DNA from 4 places in the Geobacillus sp. CX412 genome. Region 1 is predicted to be linked to each of the others. Evidence: riboswitches for the same ligand, from Rfam matches in the RefSeq annotation. Region 1 holds a riboswitch; each other region holds the start of a gene.
The links. Region 1 has a riboswitch for S-adenosylmethionine ahead of metK (methionine adenosyltransferase). Riboswitches for the same ligand answer to the same signal wherever they lie in the genome.
Positions count from the first base shown of each region.

Region 1 (5,123 bases):
CACAATGCTCTTCTAACAAGCGATATAACACATCTTTATGGAATAAATGATCGGTTTCACTTTCCTTGATGATTGTTTTTGCCCAATCATGCATTTCATTTTTAAGCCAATGGCGAATCGGCACTGGGAAGCCAAGCTTTTTGCGGTGAAGAACATGATCGGGAACAATGCCTTCTGCCGCTTTGCGCAAAATGTATTTCGTCGTATTATTAGCCGTTTTCATTTCCGGCGGAATTTTTGCCGCCACTTCAAAGACGGCCTTGTCTAAAAATGGGACGCGCAATTCCAACGAATGGGCCATCGTCATTTTGTCGGCCTTTAACAAAATATCTCCGCGCAACCATGTGTGAATATCAATATATTGCATCCGATTCATCGGTGGATAATGGGTTGTCTCTTCATAAAACGGACGAGTAATCTTCGTATATTCCAACCCATGTTTGTAAGATTTCAACAAACCTTGCTTTTCTTCTTCACTATACATTTTCGCATTTCCAATGTAACGTTCTTCCATCGGAGTTAATCCGCGTTCGATAAAGCTTTTTCCTTTGACACCTTCTGGAAGCATATGGGCAATGACGCGCAATGCGGATTTTACCGGGTTAGGGATCCGTTCAAACACTTTTAATGACTGTGGTTCGCAATAAATATTGTACCCTCCAAATAACTCATCTGCTCCCTCTCCAGAAAGAACAACCGTTACATGCTTTCTCGCTTCACGGGCGACGAAATAAAGCGGAACAGCTGCTGGATCGGCAAGCGGATCATCCATATGCCACATAATTTTCGGCAATTCTTCCATGTACTCTTCTGGTGAAATGACGTAGCTAATGTTTTCGACACCTAATTTTTCCGCTGTTTCTTCCGCAACAGTAATTTCGCTAAACCCTTCCCATTCAAAACCAACCGAAAAAGTTTTGATGTTCGGATGAAACTGCTTCGCAATCGAAGCAATCAGCGAAGAATCGATTCCGCCCGATAAAAATGAACCAACCGGCACATCACTGCGCATATGTACGCGTACAGAATCGAATAAAACATTGCGAATTTCTTTCACAAATTCGTCTTCCGATTTCCATACAGGCTGGAACCGCGCTTTCCAATAGCGGTGTACCGTTAATTTTTCACCGACTTTCTTTTTGATATAGTGGCCCGGCTCCAATTTTTTAATCCCAACGGACATGGTCATTGGCTCAGGCACATATTGGAATGTTAAATAGTGCTGCAGTGCATTATAATCAAGAACGTCGTTTTCCATTGCATGCAAAATGCTTTTCTTTTCCGATGCAAAAAACGTACGACCCGCTTCTTCTAAGTAGAAAAACGGCTTAATGCCGAATGGGTCGCGCGCGGCAAAAATCGTTTTTTCTTCTTTATCCCAAATGACAAACGCAAACATGCCGCGAAGCTTTTCTACCGCTTTTTCTTTTTCAGCGCTGTAAAGAGCGATAATGACTTCCGTATCCGAGTTGGTTGCAAATTCATATCCTTTTTCCACTAATTCATCCCGCAGCTCAAGGTAATTGTAAATTTCGCCATTAAAAATAATCCAATACCGCTCATTTTCGTAAGAAAGCGGCTGATGACCTGCTTCTAAATCAATGATGCTTAAGCGGCGGAACCCGAAATGGACATATTCATCAAAATAGTATCCATGATCGTCCGGACCACGATGTGTAATCATATCATTCATCTCTTCGAACGTTTTCTGCCATTGTTCGTCTGGCATTTTCGGCTCATCATGAACGCATCCGATAAACCCACACATGTTTTGTTTCACCTGTTCCTTTTATATTTACCCTATTGGTTATACCATACATAATAGGAATATAGCATTTCGTTTACTCTTTTGAAACAAATTGTTGCCAATCTTTTCTGCAGAGCAGTCGAAGCAGATGCTTTTTCGTTGCGTTTGCCCTTGATTTTGCCAAAAAAAGAGAGCTACATAACGTAACTCCCTTTTCTGTTTGTTATTGCTTTGCTAACGCAAGAGCTTGCTCTTTCAATGTTTCCGCTTTATCAGTGCGCTCCCATGGAAGATCGATGTCCGTGCGTCCGAAATGGCCATAAGCCGCTGTTTGTTTATAAATTGGGCGGCGCAAATCTAACATTTTAATAATGCCAGCAGGACGAAGATCAAAATTGTTGCGCACCACTTCAATTAAAATATCTTCGGATACTTTTCCGGTCCCGAATGTATCAATGGAAATGGAAACTGGTCTTGCAACACCGATCGCATATGCCAACTGCACTTCACATTTATCCGCAAGTCCTGAAGCAACAATGTTTTTCGCTACATAACGCGCTGCATAGGCTGCGGAGCGGTCTACTTTTGTCGGATCTTTACCAGAAAACGCACCGCCGCCATGGCGAGCATAACCGCCATATGTGTCAACGATAATTTTCCGTCCTGTTAAGCCAGCATCGCCTTGAGGTCCGCCGATGACGAAACGGCCTGTCGGGTTAATAAAATATTTTGTGTTTTCATCGATCAGTTCTGCTGGTACAATCGGCTTAATGACATGTTCTTTAATATCGCGCTCAATTTGTTCTTGTGTAATTTCCGGATGATGTTGCGCTGATACAACGATCGTATCGATACGCACTGGTTTTCCATTTTCATCGTATTCTACTGTTACTTGTGTTTTACCATCTGGACGCAAATATGGCAAAATGGCTTCTTTCCGCACTTCTGACAAACGGCGTGCCAAACGATGCGCTAACGAAATCGGAAGCGGCATTAATTCTTTCGTTTCATTGCAAGCAAATCCAAACATTAACCCTTGGTCTCCAGCACCGATCGCTTCAATTTCCTCGTCAGTCATCTGACCTTCGCGGGCTTCTAACGCCTTATCGACTCCCATTGCGATATCTGGAGACTGTTCGTCAATCGATGTCAATACAGCACAAGTATCGGCATCAAAACCATATTTCGCACGAGTATAGCCAATTTCGCGAACCGTATCGCGGACGATTTTCGGGATATCTACATATGTTGATGTCGTAATTTCTCCACTTACGAGCACAAGCCCTGTTGTAACGCTCGTTTCGCATGCGACGCGAGCATTCGGATCCTTCTCTAAAATGGCATCTAAAATGGCATCGGAAATTTGGTCACAAATTTTGTCAGGATGACCTTCCGTTACAGATTCCGAAGTAAATAAACGTCTTTTTTTTGACATTCGTCAGTTTCCTCCTCTTTTCATAATCGAACGTCTAAATATTGTATTCTTGCAAACTGCAGATGATACGGTACTCATTCCCTTTTATTATAGCTTTTATATATCTTGACACATAGACATATAAAAAAACCTTTCCTGTAATTTTGAGGAAAGGTCATTGCAATCATATTGCTCCTTTCACTCTTATCGCTCAAGGACGTTGCCTTGCCACAGGTTAGCACCATTTCACACATTTCCAGTTGTGACGGTTGCTGGGTTTCATCGGGCCTGTCCCTCCACCGGCTCGGGATAAGAGTATCCGTTCAATGAGTTATCATATCGTAATTAAATAAAGAAAGTCAACAAAATTAGACAATTTTTTTATGAACAAAAATGAGAAAAATAAAAGAAAAGAAATTGTCACAAATAGTATGGACTAATAATAAAAATGTGTTATACTATTTTAAGGAGACCATTTCAATAAAAAGGAAGGTTTTGTACATGGGAGTCGCTAATATGACAAGTAAACTTACCACATTATTACAACAGCCAAATGTGTTTCATAATTTATCGGTAGCACAGCTTGTAGAAAAAGTGTTGCAACGAAATGAAGGTCGGTTGACAGCTACCGGAGCAGTTGCGGTAACGACAGGAAAATATACAGGTCGCTCTCCAAAAGATAAATACATTGTAGAAGAAGCTTCGACGAAATCAAAAATCGATTGGGGGACGACGAACCAGCCGATTTCTGAAGAAGTTTTCGAAAACTTATACAATAAGGTAATTGACTATTTAATGAAAAAAGATGAAATATTTGTTTTTAAAGGATTTGCCGGCGCTGATCCCAAATACCGCTTACCTATCCAAGTCATTAATGAATTTGCGTGGCAAAATTTATTTGCACATCAACTATTTATTCGCCCAACAGCGGAAGAACTGCAAACACACAAAGCGGAATTCACCGTTATTTGCGCACCAAACTTTAAAGCAGATCCTGCCGTTGATGGAACAAGATCGGAAACATTTATCATTATTTCTTTTGAACGGCGGATCGTGTTAATCGGTGGCACAGAATATGCTGGCGAAATGAAAAAATCGATTTTCACTGTGATGAATTATCTGCTCCCAGAACAAGGAATTTTATCGATGCATTGTTCGGCAAACGTCGGTAAAGAAGGGGATGTCGCATTATTCTTTGGTCTATCCGGCACGGGAAAAACGACGCTTTCCGCCGATCCAAACCGCCGTCTTATTGGTGATGACGAACACGGCTGGTCCAACCGCGGCATCTTTAATATCGAAGGCGGTTGCTATGCAAAATGCATCAATTTATCACGGGAAAAAGAACCGCAAATTTTTGATGCGATCGGATTCGGTGCGGTGCTCGAAAACGTTATTATCGATGAGCATACAAGACTGCCTAATTATGATGACGCTACGTTAACGGAAAATACCCGCGCTGCTTACCCTATTCAAGCGATTAGCAATATCGTTGATCCGAGCATCGCTGGTCATCCGTCGACGATTATTTTCTTAACGGCAGACGCATTCGGAGTATTGCCGCCGATTAGCAAGCTAACGCGCGAACAAGCGATGTATCATTTCTTAAGCGGCTATACGAGCAAGCTGGCGGGTACAGAACGCGGCATCACTTCTCCGCAAGCGACATTCTCTACTTGCTTTGGAGCTCCGTTTTTACCGCTTCCAGCTGTGCAATATGCGGAAATGCTCGGTAAAAAAATCGTTGAACATAACGTGCGAGTGTTCCTCGTTAACACAGGATGGACAGGTGGAGAATACGGAGTCGGCAGCCGCATAAAGCTTGCCTATACCCGTGCAATGGTGCAAGCAGCTGTCGAAGGAGAACTCGACAATGTCGAAACAGTGAAGGACCCTATTTTCGGTTTAGAAATTCCGATTCATATTCCTGGTGTACCAGATGAAGTGCTGCAGCCAAAAAAT
Region 1 is NZ_CP103461.1:563,692-568,814, reverse strand. Features, by position in the region: gene asnB (asparagine synthase (glutamine-hydrolyzing)) at 1-1,768, opposite strand, end outside; gene metK (methionine adenosyltransferase) at 1,971-3,182, opposite strand; SAM riboswitch class I at 3,363-3,477, opposite strand; gene pckA (phosphoenolpyruvate carboxykinase (ATP)) at 3,663-5,123, shown strand, end outside.

Region 2 (5,123 bases), 1.4 Mb from region 1:
GATAGCCAATGCCCGGCGTTTGATGTTTTTGATCTTGTGATTCGTTCCCTCCATTCGAGTAGCCTTTTATATAGAAGGAATCTAGCCTTTTTCAATGAGGAGAATTCCTTCTCGCTTGATCCAGGGCTTGTGTCACCTTTTGAACCACATGGTACTTATCGATCACAATCGAAGCAGATGGAAACAGAGCACGAACCGCCTTGTGATAGGGTTCCCACATGTCAAGGAATCACGGTTTGCACCATTTCTTTCGACAGGACGTTTTGATTCAACAAGTTGATGGCGGAGTCACATTGGCGGTCGGCATGCAATCCCATGACCGATCCTGCTTTGGCATCCATCAATACGGTTTCATACTGATATCCCTTTTTTACCGCGGTTTCATCTAAGCTAAGCACCATCCCTTCTGGAGAAGAGGCCTCCATCGCTGCTTGGCGCTCTTTTGCTTTTTTCGATGCGATGGAGTAATAAATGCGTTCCAATGTCGTATATGGGATACGGTGCTTTCGGCTGACTTCTTGAATGGTGGAGCTTTTACAAAGTTCATACAAGTACCCGCAACATCGATTGGTGTAATGTTGGTTTGGTGGAATCGATTCGAAAGAGGCAGAAAACACTTGGAAACAATTCCAGCATCGATAACGCTTCACCTCTACGAACAAGTACACCGGTTGACGGAAAATCGCTAAATCCCGTACTTTTCGTGTCCGTCTGTCATGGACAGTGGAAGTAAGAAACCCACAATGTGGACAACGTTCTTGTGTCTCTGTTTTCTCCACATGAATCGCATAACCATAGGAAAGAAGTTCTTGTTTAACAATTTGAATTCTGGCAATCCTAGTGATATAGAAAGCACTTGCGAAGCCTCCTTATGTTTGTTTCGTCGCTGACATTATTGCCAGGATTTCGTTAATGCTTTCTCTTTTTTATCACTAAATCACAAAATTTGGTGATGAACCTATTTTTTATTACTCTCTTCTCTTAATTTATTTTTGTGAAATATTCATAAATTATATTAGAAATGTTTAATGTTGAACAAGTCAACCAGCTTATTAAAGAAAGATTTCAACTTTGCAAAATTATTCACTAATATACTCTTTTTTCGATCATAAAAAATAGAATCGCTCCATTTGGTGAAAATGAAAGCTGACTCAACATCGCTCCAAGGGATGTTTTGAGTCAGCCCCTTTCCTTTATACCGCTTTATTCGCTTGTAAGTCTGCCTTTACTTCTTTTTGTGTTTTTAATTTCGGAAAGTCAAACACAATCGCGATCATGCCACAAACTCCAATTAAGAATGGGTAGAACGAATACTGCAAAATACTTAATGGTGAAATGGAAGCAACACCTGCTGCCACAAGCATTTGCGCACCATATGGGATGAGCCCCTGGAAACAGCATGAGAAAATATCCAATATGCTGGCAGATTTACGCGGATCAATGTCATATTGATCAGCAATGTTTTTTGCAAGTGGACCAGCAATTAAAATGGAGATCGTATTGTTTGCTGTTGAAAGATTTGTTAAGCTCACTAATCCCGCGATACCGAATTGTGCTCCTTTTTTTGACTTTACATTTCTTGTTACTAATTGAAGTAAATAATCGATTCCACCGTTATGTTTAATGACTTCCACCATACCGGAAATTAAGATCGCAAGCAATGACAATTCCTGCATTCCGGCGACCCCGTCACCGATGGCTTGAATGAGGCCCATTGCACTGTAGCTTCCATCAAGAAGACCGATGATTCCTGCTAATAAAATACCGCCTGCTAACACGACTAGTACATTAACGCCCATTAATGCTGTTATTAATACACCAAGGTAAGGTAAAATTTTCATCCAATTAAAAGATTGATTCGTAATTTCCGCTTGCTCTCCAGCAGTAATGGCCCAGAAAAGAACGATGGTGATGATTGCCGCTGGTAAAACAATGAAAAAGTTCACCTTAAACTTTTCTTTCATTCTTGTATTTTGTGTACGAACTGCCGCAATCGTTGTATCAGAGATAAAAGATAGATTATCTCCAAACATAGCACCGCCAATGACAGCTGCCATAGATAATGCCAAAGAAATATCGGTTTGTTCACTAATTCCGACTCCAATCGGCGCTAACGCTACAATCGTTCCCATGGACGTTCCCATCGAAATGGAGATAAAACATCCAATGACAAATAAACCGGCTATTAATAAATTTTGCGGAACAACGGAAAGAGCTAAATTAACCGTTGATTCAACAGCTCCCATTTTTTTAGTTACTTCCGAAAATGCCCCTGCTAATAAGAAAATGATGACCATTAACATGACATCGGCATTTCCAGCCCCTTTTGTGAACACTTCCACTTTCTTCGTTAAAGACTCTTTCCGATTCATCATCAACGAAATACTTGCCGCAATCAAAATTGCTACAATGACTGGAAATTTATAAAAATCGCCTGTAACCACGCCTGCACCAATGAATAACACTAAAAAGACCACAAACGGAAATAACGCAAATAGATTGCCTTTTCTTAACTCCACTCTTTCCACCTCATTTTATGTTTTTTTGAAGGAGCTTTCCACTTAGAGAAAAGGCCTCTTCTTATCTGAACATAAGAAGAGGCCTTATACGTATCTATATAAGAAACCCTTCTTATCTTTCAAGCACAATGCTTGCTGGATTTGGCACAGCACTCGAAAACGAGTCCGCTGCCGAGACTTCTTCGGGCCAGTCCCTCCGCCTCTCTAGATAAGAAGATGAGCAGTTGTATTTCGTTATATAAAACAAATAAAAGATTACAACATATTCATCTGTTACGCAATACACCTTGAAAATGTCTTATTTTTAAAAATTTTCAACAAATATAAAATAATACTTGTGTAACATCAATAATATGCAAAAATCCCGCGGCTTTTCACCGCGGGAGAAAGGTGCCAATAGTTTATTCTGGTTTATAGATCCCATATTTCACAATCTTAAGATAATCATTAAGTTCCTTTATTAAAGACTCGGGATTATGAATAAAATCAAATTGCTTATTTTTGTAGAGAGTCAGATACTTATTCGTCAGCTGTTCAACGATAAACATCGTCATGCGGATCGCGGTATCCACGGAAATATCCTCTCTAAGTTTTTCCGTTTGGATCAGATCTTTAATATAGACATGCTTCAGCAAAAAATCTTCCTGATAAGCTTCGTAATGTTTCTTAATAATTTCTTCCATTTCCTTCTTTACTGCCACTGGAGGATTAGTAAAGGCATCCGTAATAAACTGAGCTTCTTGGAGATACTGAACCGTTAGTTTTTGTTTCAACAGGACGATTTCTTTGATCCTTTCAAAGAAATCATCAGATTGGATTTTTTCCATTTCTTCCATTGCTAGTTCCGTCAGAAAGTCCTTCACATAATTCACTAAATAAAGGTATAAGTTTTTCTTGCTCTTAAAATAATGAAAAAGGATTCCCTTGGAAATTCCCGCCCGTCTCGTAATAACATCTGTAGAGGTCTTTTCATAACCATTCTTCACAAATTCCTCGATGGCCACTTTGATGATCAAGTCTTTTTTCTCTTTAGGCTGCTTTTCAAATGCTGAATACAATTTTAACACCTCTAATTTCATTAGACTGCAATATCTTTCTTTTTATATACCATATATGAAGCGAAGATACTAATCAAAATAACCGCAGCCATAATAAAGATATACAAAGGCTCAATCTCGTTATCATTGATAATGGAGGCAGCGTCCACATATTTAAACGGGCTTATATATTTTAGGAACTCTAAGTCTTCCGATATCCCTGCCATCACATTCATAAAGTAGGCAGCTAGGACAATCCCCAGTGAGATCGAAAGGATGTTTCTTGTTTTTTTCATCATCGACGACAACATAAACGCAATTGCACCGAACGTCAAATGAAGCAATATCGTTGCGGCGATTAATAAACTAAATGTGTCTGTCGGAACATCCGGGTCTTTTGCAAATTGAAATCCAATGATGCTTGCTACGGCTGAAACTACGTTAAAAATCAAAATATTTACCAAAACGGCCAGAAGTTTTTCTGTTACGATTCGGCTTCTTGTGACAGGCTTTGATAACAAAAATTCAATCGTTTTTTCATTTTCTTCTTTGGCCAGAATATTGGATGCAAGAATTGCCGAGTATATGCTTCCCAAAAGGGTGGTCATCATATAAATTTCTACCCCGTAAAAACCCATCAAATCTCCCATGTTTAACTCATTCATTCCGAACGCTTTTTTAATCGATTCCGGATAGGCCTCAAGCAGTTTGGTCATTTCTTTTTGCTGCTCGGCAAACTGAGGATAAATGCTTAATGTCAACAAAATAAGTCCGCTGAGTACGATGCTCCAAATGATCAATGACTTTAAATTTCGCTTAAACTCTCTCTTAAAAATCATTTTCGATCCTTCCCTCACTTTTCATAGTAATGCATAAATACTTCTTCAAGAGTCGGTTCTCCGATTAATAGATCCTTAACCGGCAGAGTATTTAATTTATGCAGAAGCGCCTTCATATCCCCGCTGTAAAGCAGCGATATTTCATTTCCTTTTACTTCTTTCTTCACTATTCCTTCGAGTTTAAGGTCTATTTGTTCCGCTCGTTCGAATGTAATCGTGATATATTTCAAATTTTTCTTCGTAAGATTTTCAATTGTTTCTACTTTAATAAGCTCCCCTTCCTTAATAATGGCGACCCGATCACACATTTTTTGCACTTCAGAAAGAATATGGGAGGAGAAAATGATCGTTGTTCCCTTCTCTCTTTCCTCTGCAAGAAGTTCAAAAAAGGTGTTTTGCATCAGCGGGTCGAGTCCGCCTGTCGGTTCATCCAAAATTAGAAGTTTTGGCTCATGCAAAAGCGCCTGGACAATCCCAACCTTTTTTCGGTTTCCAAATGAAAGATCCTCAATTTTTCTATTAAGATCCAAGTCAAGTCTTTCTGCCAGCTCTTTCATTCTCTTTGAATCAAATTTTTTGTAAAAGCCAGCGGAGTATTTTAATAAATCGATCACCTTCATATCATCATAATAATGGACTTCAGACGGCAAATAGCCTACGTTTTGTCTTATTTCTTTTGAGTGTTTGATGATATCCTTTCCGAAAATAGTCGCACTTCCGCTAGTCGG
Region 2 is NZ_CP103461.1:2,005,308-2,010,430, forward strand. Features, by position in the region: partial or broken gene NXM86_RS10535 (transposase) at 1-856, opposite strand, end outside; gene NXM86_RS10540 (Na+/H+ antiporter NhaC family protein) at 1,194-2,519, opposite strand; SAM riboswitch class I at 2,629-2,734, opposite strand; gene NXM86_RS10545 (TetR/AcrR family transcriptional regulator) at 2,921-3,598, opposite strand; gene NXM86_RS10550 (DUF2705 family protein) at 3,598-4,395, opposite strand; gene NXM86_RS10555 (ABC transporter ATP-binding protein) at 4,410-5,123, opposite strand, start outside.
Region 2: it holds a riboswitch for S-adenosylmethionine, as region 1 does, so the genes downstream of both, NXM86_RS10540 (Na+/H+ antiporter NhaC family protein) here and metK (methionine adenosyltransferase) in region 1, are expected to answer to the same signal.

Region 3 (5,123 bases), 110 kb from region 1:
TTCTTGCTCAACCGTTTCATCTTCAATGCCAAGTTCTTTTTTAATCCAATCGTATCCTTCCGCTTCAAGACGTTGTGCCAACTCCGGACCACCGGATTTTACGATACGCCCTTGCATCATGACATGCACATAATCCGGTGTGATGTAGTTTAGTAAACGCTGATAGTGCGTAATGATCAAACAGCCGAATTCGCTGCTGCGCATTTCATTAATTCCTTTTGAAACAATTTTTAATGCATCAATATCAAGACCGGAGTCGATCTCGTCCAAAATCGCGATTTTCGGTTCAAGCATCATTAATTGAAGAATTTCGTTGCGTTTTTTCTCTCCGCCGGAGAATCCTTCATTTAGATAGCGATGCGCCATATCTGGATTCATTTCGAGAAATTCCATTTTTTCGTCAAGTTTGCGGATAAATTTCATTAAAGAAATTTCATTTCCTTCGCCAAGACGAGCGTTAATGGCGGCACGAAGAAAATCCGCATTCGTTATGCCGCTAATTTCGCTTGGATATTGCATCGCCAAAAATAAACCGGCGCGTGCACGTTCATCCACTTCCATCTCCAACACGTTTTGCCCGTCTAATGTAATGCTTCCTTTTGTTACTTCATATTTTGGATGTCCCATAATCGCCGACGATAACGTTGATTTTCCCGTTCCGTTCGGACCCATAATCGCGTGAATTTCTCCGCCTTTTACTTCTAAATTCACACCTTTTAAAATTTCTTTTCCTTCAACGGATACGTGAAGATCTTTAATTGTTAACACTGCCATGAAGAATACCTCCAATTTTCACTAAAAATTGTGTATATCATTGACTTGCTTGTCTTTCCATTCTCATTTTATTCTCATTACAATCTTATAACAAATGAAAAGTATTAGCAACCTTTTGAAGAGAATATCACTATGTTCATAGTGAAAAATATTTTGATCAAGATTGTTTTATAAAAATAACGGAAGCGGACCGCTTCCGTTATTTTATTGCGCTGCTGGAATGACAGCACCTTTATATTTTTCTTTAATAAAGTCTTGAATTTCTTTCGACTGTAACACTTCGACAAGCGTTTTAATTTCTTTGCGGTTTTCATCGCCTTTGCGTACAGCGATAATATTGACATATGGGTTATCTTTCGGCGACTCAACAGCAATTGGATCCTTCGCAGGATCTAATCCCGCGTCAAGCGCATAGTTGGCGTTGATGAGCACAGCATCGCCTTCGCCGTTTTTATAAATTTGTGGCAGCAATCCTGCTTCCACATCTGCTTCAAATTTTAAATGTTTTGGATTTTCCACAATGTCTTTGACCGTAGCTTTTGTTTTATCGATACCTTCTTTTAATTTAATTAACCCTTTTTCTTGCAGCATCGATAAAATGCGACCATGGTCTGCAACCGAGTTGCTCATGATGATCGTCGCACCGTCTGGCAATTCTTCGAGGCTTTTATATTTTTTCGAGTAAAGACCGATTGGCTCAATATGAATGCCGCCAGCGTTGACAAAGTCATATCCGTGTTCTTTTTTCTGTGCTTCTAAATACGGAATATGTTGGAAATAATTGGCATCAATTTCTTTATCTGCTAACGCTTTGTTTGGTAAAACATAATCTTGGAATTTAACAATTTTTAAGTCAATGCCTTTTTCTTTTAAAATCGGTTGTGCTTTTTCTAAAATTTCCGCATGTGGAACATTGGAAGCTCCAACCACTAATTTTGTTAATTTCCCTTCTTTTTTGCCACCATCAGCGTTGTTATTGCCTCCACATGCTGCCAAAGCCAACACAAGAACGACGGCAAATAATGCACTAATCCATTTTTTCATATTGATCTTCCCCCTTTTATCGTTTATCTATTTTGGAAGTGACAAAGTCACCGATAAACTGAATGACAAAGACAATCACCAAAACTAGAACGGTGGCGACAAACGTCACATCATTATGGCTGCGCTGAAATCCTTCAAGATACGCTAAGTTGCCAAGGCCGCCGGCGCCAACGACCCCTGCCATCGCTGTATATCCAACTAAAGCAATTGCAGTGACGGTAATTCCAGATACAAGAGCAGGCAATGACTCTGGGAGAAGCACTTTCCAAATAATCGTGGCCGTTGTCGCTCCCATCGCTTTGGCCGCTTCGATGACACCTTTATCAATTTCGCGAAGCGCAATTTCCACCATTCTCGCGTAAAATGGCGCCGCTCCAATAATGAGTGCTGGCAATGCCGCATTTGCGCCAAGAATCGTTCCGACAACGAATTTTGTAAACGGGATTAACAAAATAATTAATATGATAAATGGGATGGAACGAAAAATGTTAACGATAGCGGCGATGATCATATTCGCCAGGCGGTTTTCCCATAAGTTGCCCTTTGACGTTAAAAATAAAAGCAGTCCAAGAATCGTTCCTAATATAAATGTTGCAACGACAGAAATTCCTGTCATATAAAGCGTTTCAACGGTCGCTGCCCAAATCATATCCCACTCTACATTTGGTAAGAGGTTAGCGAGCATCCGTAATCACCTCCACCGCCACTTGCTGCTTTCGAATATAATCGATCGCGCGGGCCACTTCCTCTTTCTCTCCATCCATATGAACAAACAGCACACCGTAAGCGCCTTGGTGGGTTTGCGAAATTTTTCCTTGAAGAATATTCGCATCAACTTGAAATTGGCGAACAACGTTAGCAATCAGCGGCTGTTCCGTAACCTCTCCAACAAACGTCAATTGAAAAACCGTTCCTTTTGGATATTTATCGAGTAAATGCGCAATCGTTTCTTTCGTTTCCTCCGGTTCGATGACCTGCTGTACAAACCGTTTCGTAATCTCTTGTTTTGGCCGCCGGAACACTTGCAGCACTTCGCCTTGTTCGACAATTTTTCCGTTTTCCATCACTGCGACGCGGTTGCAAATTTTACGAATCACGTGCATTTCATGGGTAATTAATACAATTGTCAATCCTAAACGCTTATTAATATCCACCAAAAGTTCCAAAATGGAATCGGTTGTCTGCGGGTCTAGCGCGGATGTCGCCTCATCGCACAATAACACTTTTGGATTGTTCGCCAAAGCGCGCGCGATGCCGACGCGCTGCTTTTGCCCGCCGCTAAGCTGTGACGGATAGGCGTTTTCTCTTCCTTGCAAACCTACAAGCTGAATCAACTCGTCTACTCGTTTTTTCCGCTGTTCTTTCGGTACACCGGCAATTTCTAATGGAAACGCAATGTTTTCGCGAACCGTTCTTGACCATAATAAATTAAAATGCTGAAAAATCATTCCGATTTCCTGACGGGCCTTTCGCAATTCCTTTCCTTTAATATTAGCAATATCCCGTCCAGCGACAATGACTTTCCCTTTGGTCGGTTTTTCCAATCCGTTAAGGAGACGGATTAACGAACTTTTTCCCGCCCCGCTATATCCGATGATTCCGAAAATTTCGCCTTCTTTAATTTGCAAAGAGACATTATCCACTGCTGTTACAGATCCATTGGCCGCTTCATATATTTTTGTCACGTTTTCTAATGTAATCATGCACATTTCCACCTTCCCTCATGTAAAAGACGGCTCGCCGCAAAAAGAAAGCCTTTCTGCTCAAGAGAACAGAAAGGCAATGATTACCGTTCTGTCTCTTATCTCTCAAAGCAGACGCTTTGTGTGAATTGGCACCATTTCAGCGAGTACGCTGACGGTTGCCGGGCTTCATTGGGCACATCCCTCCACCTCTCTTGATAAGAGCACAAAAAACACTTTATTCAATTAAAATCTCTCAATAATTACGAATGTGATTTTATCACTATATGTCGAATAGTGTCAATGGAAATGTTATGGTCATTATGGAAAATGGCATGATTATCATTTCTTGTGATTATGAGACGGAAACATCAGATGTAATTCCGGTAGCAGCCGCAATTGCCTGTTCTAAATCTTCGATTAAGTCATCGATATTTTCGATGCCGACAGATAGACGAACTAAATCTTCTGTCACTCCAGATGATTTTAGTTCTTCTTCGTTTAGCTGTTGATGTGTGGTGCTTGCAGGATGGATAATTAAACTTTTCGCATCGCCAACGTTGGCAACATGCGACCATAATTTTACACTGTTGATCAATTTCGCTCCTGCCTCTCTGCCGCCTTTTACGCCAAATACAACGATGGAACCCGCTCCTTTTGGCAAATATTTTTTCGCTAGTTCTTTTGCTGGATGACTGTCATGTTCTGGATAAAGCACCCACTCTATTGCTGGATGACGATCTAAATACTCGACGATTTTTCTTGTATTCGCAATATGTTCTTTCATACGTACATGCAATGTTTCAAGACCAAGCTGAATTTGAAAGGCATTAAATGGGCTAATCGCTGGACCTAAATCGCGAAGCAGCTGCACGCGAGCTTTGACAATGTATGCAGCAGGTCCAAACGCCTCAGCATACACAAGGTTGTGATAGCTTGGATCAGGAGTAATAAATCCTGGAAACTTTGGCGAATTCCAGTCAAAATTACCACCATCAACAATGATGCCGCCTAAGGTCGTCCCATTCCCAACAAGCCATTTTGTGGCGGAATGGATCACGATATTCGCCCCATGTTCAATTGGTCTGCACAAATAAGGAGTGGCGAATGTGTTGTCGATAATGAGCGGAATTCCCGCTTCACGAGCGATTTGCGCCACCGCCTCAATATCTAATATGTGCAAACTAGGGTTGCCAATCGTTTCGGCGAAAATTGCTTTCGTTTTTGGTGTAATCGCTGCTCGGAAATTTTCCGGATTAGACGGATCGACAAAGTGGGTTTTAATTCCGTATTTCGGCAATGTATTGACGAACAAATTATATGTACCGCCATATAACGTAGATGCCGATACAATTTCATCCCCAGCTCCGGCGATATTCAAAATGGCCAGTGTAATGGCGGCCATTCCGCTAGCGAGAGCAAGACTGCCCACTCCACCTTCCAGCTGTGCCACCCTTTCTTCCAATACGGTAACCGTCGGATTGTGGATGCGTGTATAAATATATCCTTCTTCTTTTAGACCAAAAAGGTTCGCGGCATGATCCGTATTGGCAAATAAATAGGCGTTCGATTGATAAATAGGAACCGCACGCGCTCCAGTGGCAGGATCAGGCTTTAATCCGC
Region 3 is NZ_CP103461.1:454,649-459,771, reverse strand. Features, by position in the region: gene sufC (Fe-S cluster assembly ATPase SufC) at 1-774, opposite strand, end outside; gene NXM86_RS02270 (MetQ/NlpA family ABC transporter substrate-binding protein) at 979-1,818, opposite strand; gene NXM86_RS02265 (methionine ABC transporter permease) at 1,835-2,503, opposite strand; gene NXM86_RS02260 (methionine ABC transporter ATP-binding protein) at 2,493-3,521, opposite strand; SAM riboswitch class I at 3,617-3,725, opposite strand; gene NXM86_RS02255 (O-acetylhomoserine aminocarboxypropyltransferase/cysteine synthase family protein) at 3,856-5,123, opposite strand, start outside.
Region 3: it holds a riboswitch for S-adenosylmethionine, as region 1 does, so the genes downstream of both, NXM86_RS02260 (methionine ABC transporter ATP-binding protein) here and metK (methionine adenosyltransferase) in region 1, are expected to answer to the same signal.

Region 4 (5,123 bases), 1.3 Mb from region 1:
ACCCATGGAGTACCTTCCTTTCTTGTGCGGCTTGTTCCTTTTCATGAATGTAGCGAACGAGTTCGACGGTCATTTCATAGCGCAAAAACGGCGTAATTAAGTAGATGCCGTTAAATAAGTCAAAAGCGGCGTCAATGAGCGATTTGGCAATTGCGATTCCTTCGCGCGCAGATTGCACTGGGTCATTCGCGCATGCCGCCATGCGGGAGCGGATTTCATCAGAAAGAGTAATTCCCGGCACTTCATGATGAAGGAAATCGGCGTTGCGCGCGCTCACTAGCGGCATAATGCCGATGTAAATCGGCGTCTCAAGATGCTTCGTCGCTTCATACACCTCTTCGATTTGCCGCTCGGAATAAAGCGGCTGGGTGATAAAATAATGGGCGCCGCATTGAATTTTTTTCTCCAGACGCTCTACAGCCTTATCTAAATGACGGACGTTCGGGTTAAAGGCCGCGGCAATCGAGAAGTTTGTTTTTTGCCCGAGCGATTTTCCGGAATACGAAAGCCCTTCGTTAAATTGGCGAATCAGCCGGATTAAATCAAAGGAAGATAAATCATAGACGGATGTCGCTCCAGGAAAATCGCCGATTTTCGATGGGTCTCCGGTGATGGCGAGCACATCGGTGATGCCGAGCGTATGCAGGCCCATCAAGTGCGACTGCAAGCCGATTAAATTGCGGTCGCGGCAGGTAATATGAATAAGCGGGCGGATGCCGAGCTGCTCTTTGACGATGGAGCCGAGCGCCATGTTGCTGATTCGTGGAGTTGCCAGCGAGTTATCGGCCAATGTCAACGCATCAATGTTCGCTTCTTTCAGCGCTTTGGCGCCTTCTAAAAATTTCGCGATCCCTAATTTTTTCGGCGGGTCAAGCTCAACGATCACCGAGCGCCGCTTACGTACGATATCTTGCAACGGCGGTACGGCATTTGGTTCGTTTGTTTGGATAGAAATCGGAACATGACGTTGTTTAACGACTTTTTCTGTAATCGGTGTCCGATCGGTTAAGGCGTTTGCTATCGCTTCGATATGTTTCGGCGTCGTGCCGCAGCACCCGCCAATCAGGCGCACGCCTTGTTCACGGAAGGCAAGAGCCGTTTCTTTAAAATAATCGGTGTTTGTTTCATAGATAAGCCGTCCGTCGCGATAATCCGGCAAGCTTGCGTTCGGATACGCGGAAAGAAACGCTTTTTTCGGCAGCGGCACTTCCTCGAGTGAACGAATCATATGATATGGACCGAGACGGCAATTTAGACCGATGACATCAGCTCCCAACTGCTCCAAGCGCGCCAACGCTTCAGAAAGGGGAGTGCCGTCTTGCAAGACGCCAACTTCGTGGAGGGAGACGTGCGCGATAATCGGCTTATCCGTTTCTTTGCGCGCAATCGCAAGCACCGTCTGCAATTCTTCCAAATCGTAATATGTCTCGAGCAATAAGCCATCGACGTCTTCGTTTAAAAGCACAAATAATTGCTCGCGAAACGTCCGCTTTACTTCGTCGATGGAAACGGCGCTTTTGTTGATGCTCCGTAATCCGCCGATCGTTCCAAGCACATAGGCTTTATTTCCCGCCGCCTTTTTGGCGAGCCTTACTGCCGCGCGGTTAATGGATGGCACTTCATCTTCCAATCCGTAGCGGGCAAGTTTGACATAGTTGGCGCCATATGTATTCGTTTGGATTACTTCTGCGCCCGCGGCGATATATGCTTCATGAATGTGAATGATGTCTTCCGGTTTTGATAAATTTAGTTCTTCAAAACATCGGTCGACGCCGTGCGAGTATAATAGCGTTCCCATCGCTCCATCGGCGATAAGGATGCGTTCTTTTAAGTCTTGCAAAAACCCCACGATCATTCCCCCGTTCTATGAAGATAGTAAAAGAAAAAAGCCTTCTATAAGAAGAAGACTTTTTATGTATCGTCTCTTCTTATCTTCCAGGCGTTTCGCCTGTCTGGATTTAGCACCTTGACTTCCGCCAGGTTGCTGAGAGTTCATCGGGCCAGTCCCTCCCCCTCTCTTGATAAGAACTAGATATGTAGTTTTCAAAAAATATTTATATATTACTGTAAATGATTTTGTAGAAATATTCAATATAATTTTACAAAAATGACTCCCTTTATACGCAGCTGCTGAACTTTTCTGTCCGTCTCGCTTAGTTCCATTGCTATGATGAGGATGATGGCTAGCCAAAAGCAGGATAAACGCTTGGCAGCTCTCACGAATCCTTATTACCGCCTAGAAGAGTGGGAAAAAGGATGTTTAAAAATATGAACGTGTTGCAAAACGCATAACGAATGCATAAATGCACATAAAAAATCCACCACCTTGGAAATCATATACAGTGACCAAAAAAACAACTCTCCAAGGGGTGGACACTATTATGATTTCCAATTGGAACAGCGAACATGCATGGACTTATGAAATTGACCCAATTTTAGAAGCATTATTTCGGTATATCGACTCGCTATCATTGCCGGAAACACCGTATGTGACAGGAAGACCGCCGGTGTCGAAAAAATCGTTGTTGAAATGTTTCTTTTTGAAAACCTATTTTTCCATTGATTCCTTGCGAAAATTAGTGCGCATCCTGCAGCGTTTTCGCTGTTTTCAACGGGCCTGTGGGCTTGGTGAAGTCTCTCACCTTTCTACGTTTTCCCGTGCGGCGAAGTGGTTCCGGGAACAAGGATTTCCTGTTTTTCATGCACAGCTGCTCAAAGATCTAGAAGTACGTTATCCGCAAATCGTGCTGATCGACAGCACAGCCCTTCGAAGCAGTCTTTACGATTCACAGGCGAAGTGGGGAGTGTCCACCCGATATCACTGGTTTAAAGGATATAAACTCCATCTCTGCACCACCGCCGAGGGAATCATTTTATCTCATGTGTTGACCACAGCGAATCGAAATGATGCGGCAGTAGCACCAGAATTGCTTGTTTCTTTAAAGCAGTGGGATATCGAATTTGTATTGGGCGATGCCGCGTATGACAGTGAAAAGGTTCGTCAAACAGCAGAGCAGTCAGGAATCCTATTCATTTCCCCTATCAACCGCCGCAATAGCGAGGAACGAAAAGATGCCTATGGCCGGGTTCTTCCTGTATTTTTGAAAACGAGATTTGGCCAATGGCTGTTTGGACTTCGTCGTGAGATTGAACGAGTATTTAATGAGTTAAAGAGTGACGGGTTGGAACAGCCAAGATGGTATGGATTTCATCGATATGTACTGCATGTGTTATGTTGCATCCTTATGCATAACTTCGAGTTTTTACTCTAGTTTTGCAACACCATCAAATATATGAAAAAACGGAAGGAAGTAATCCCGGTGAAAGAAAAAATCAATAATGGCATTGTCAAAGAAGAGAAGAAAAGAAAACACGGATGGGAGGGCTATAACTCCTCCCATCCGTGTTAGCGGTAGTTAACAAATTGCACATCAATCGGCAAGTCCGCTTCGCGAATCGCGGCGATGACCTTTTGCAAGTCATCTTTGCTTTTGCCGCTGACGCGGATTTGATCGTCCTGTACTTGGCTTTTCACTTTCAGGCCAGTGTTTTTAATGATCGTGTTGATTTTTTTCGCGTTTTCTTTATCGATGCCTTGCACAAGTTTGGCGCGCTGGCGCACCGTGCCCCCAGAAGCTGGCTCAATTTTGCCGTATTGGATGTTTTTCGTCGGCACGCCGCGTTTAATGAGCTTGCCGATGAGCACGTCTTTTAGCTGCTCTAATTTAAATTCATCGTCGGAAATAAGGATGAGTTCGTCTTTGTCTAGCGAAATGTCGCTTTTGCTGCCTTTAAAGTCATAGCGGTTTTTAATTTCTTTCATCGCGATGTTGATCGCATTGGTGACTTCCGATAAGTCGACTTTCGATACAATATCAAAGGAACTTTCTTTCGACATACACAACCTCCAGCATTTTTTATTTTATTATAGTAAAATGTGGCAAGGGACACAACAAGAAAAGGAGGGGAAGCCGAACGACGTGGAGGTGCTATTGTGATGATGGGAAAAACTGTGTTTTATGCAGAATTGTCCATTGGAGTGGGAAATAATAAGCGTGAAAATATAGACAAAGGAAGAGATTGCAATGAAACGATTAATTCCTGGAGAAATCATGACATTAACGGTAAAACGGGAAATGCCGTTTGGCTGCTTTTTGACGAACGGCACGGAGGAAGTGATGCTGCATAAAAGAGAAGCGAATACAACGCTTGCGGTCGACGACGAGGCAACGGTATTTTTATATCATGACCACGACGGACAGCTGTGCGCTACCATGAAAATGCCGAAAATTACGAACCACAAATACGACTGGGTTGAAGTGGTCGACATCGTTCCGAAATTGGGCGTCTTTGTCGATATTGGCATTTCCAAAGATATGCTCGTGTCCATCGATGATTTGCCGCCGCTCCGCTCGCAATGGCCGAAGCGAGGGGATCAATTATATTGTTCGTTAAAAACGGATAAACGAGGACGGCTGCTTGCTAAACTAGCGGATGATGAAACGATGAAACAAATCGCCGTGAAAGCGCCGGAATCAGCGTTCAATCAAAACATTCGCGGGCGCGTCTACCGCGTGATTAAGGTGGGAGCTTTCCTTATCTCTGATGTCGGCTACCTTGGATTTGTACATGAATCCCAGTGGCGAAACGCGCCGCGCCTCGGTGAAGCAGTGGAAGGGCGGATTATCGCCGTCAAAGAGGATGGGACGGTCAATGTCTCCTTACTGTCGCGCAAGCATGAAAGCATCAACGAAGATGCGGCAGCCATTTATACGTACTTAGAAAGCCGCGGCGGAGCGATGCCGTATCACGACAAAAGCGACCCGGACGATATCCAAGCGCGCTTTCATATGAGCAAGGCCGCCTTTAAACGAGCATTAGGACGATTAATGAAAGAAGACAAAGTATATCAAAAAGATGGATGGACGTATATCAAGCGATAATAAAAAGCAAAGCCAATTACAGCTTTGCTTTTTTTATGCAAAAAACTCAACAAATGTAGAATGATGCCGATAAACAATAATGGACACCATGAAAAGAAGGGGACGAACAAATGAAAAAACAAAGACGTATATGGCATCTTGTTATTGCGTTATTGGTTATTTTGATGATGACTGGTTGTT
Region 4 is NZ_CP103461.1:2,746,077-2,751,199, reverse strand. Features, by position in the region: gene NXM86_RS14370 (bifunctional homocysteine S-methyltransferase/methylenetetrahydrofolate reductase) at 1-1,849, opposite strand, end outside; gene metH (methionine synthase) at 1-6, opposite strand, end outside; SAM riboswitch class I at 1,926-2,028, opposite strand; gene NXM86_RS14365 (transposase) at 2,382-3,272, shown strand; gene NXM86_RS14360 (YajQ family cyclic di-GMP-binding protein) at 3,407-3,898, opposite strand; gene NXM86_RS14355 (CvfB family protein) at 4,086-4,943, shown strand; gene NXM86_RS14350 (BMP family lipoprotein) at 5,054-5,123, shown strand, end outside.
Region 4: it holds a riboswitch for S-adenosylmethionine, as region 1 does, so the genes downstream of both, NXM86_RS14370 (bifunctional homocysteine S-methyltransferase/methylenetetrahydrofolate reductase) here and metK (methionine adenosyltransferase) in region 1, are expected to answer to the same signal.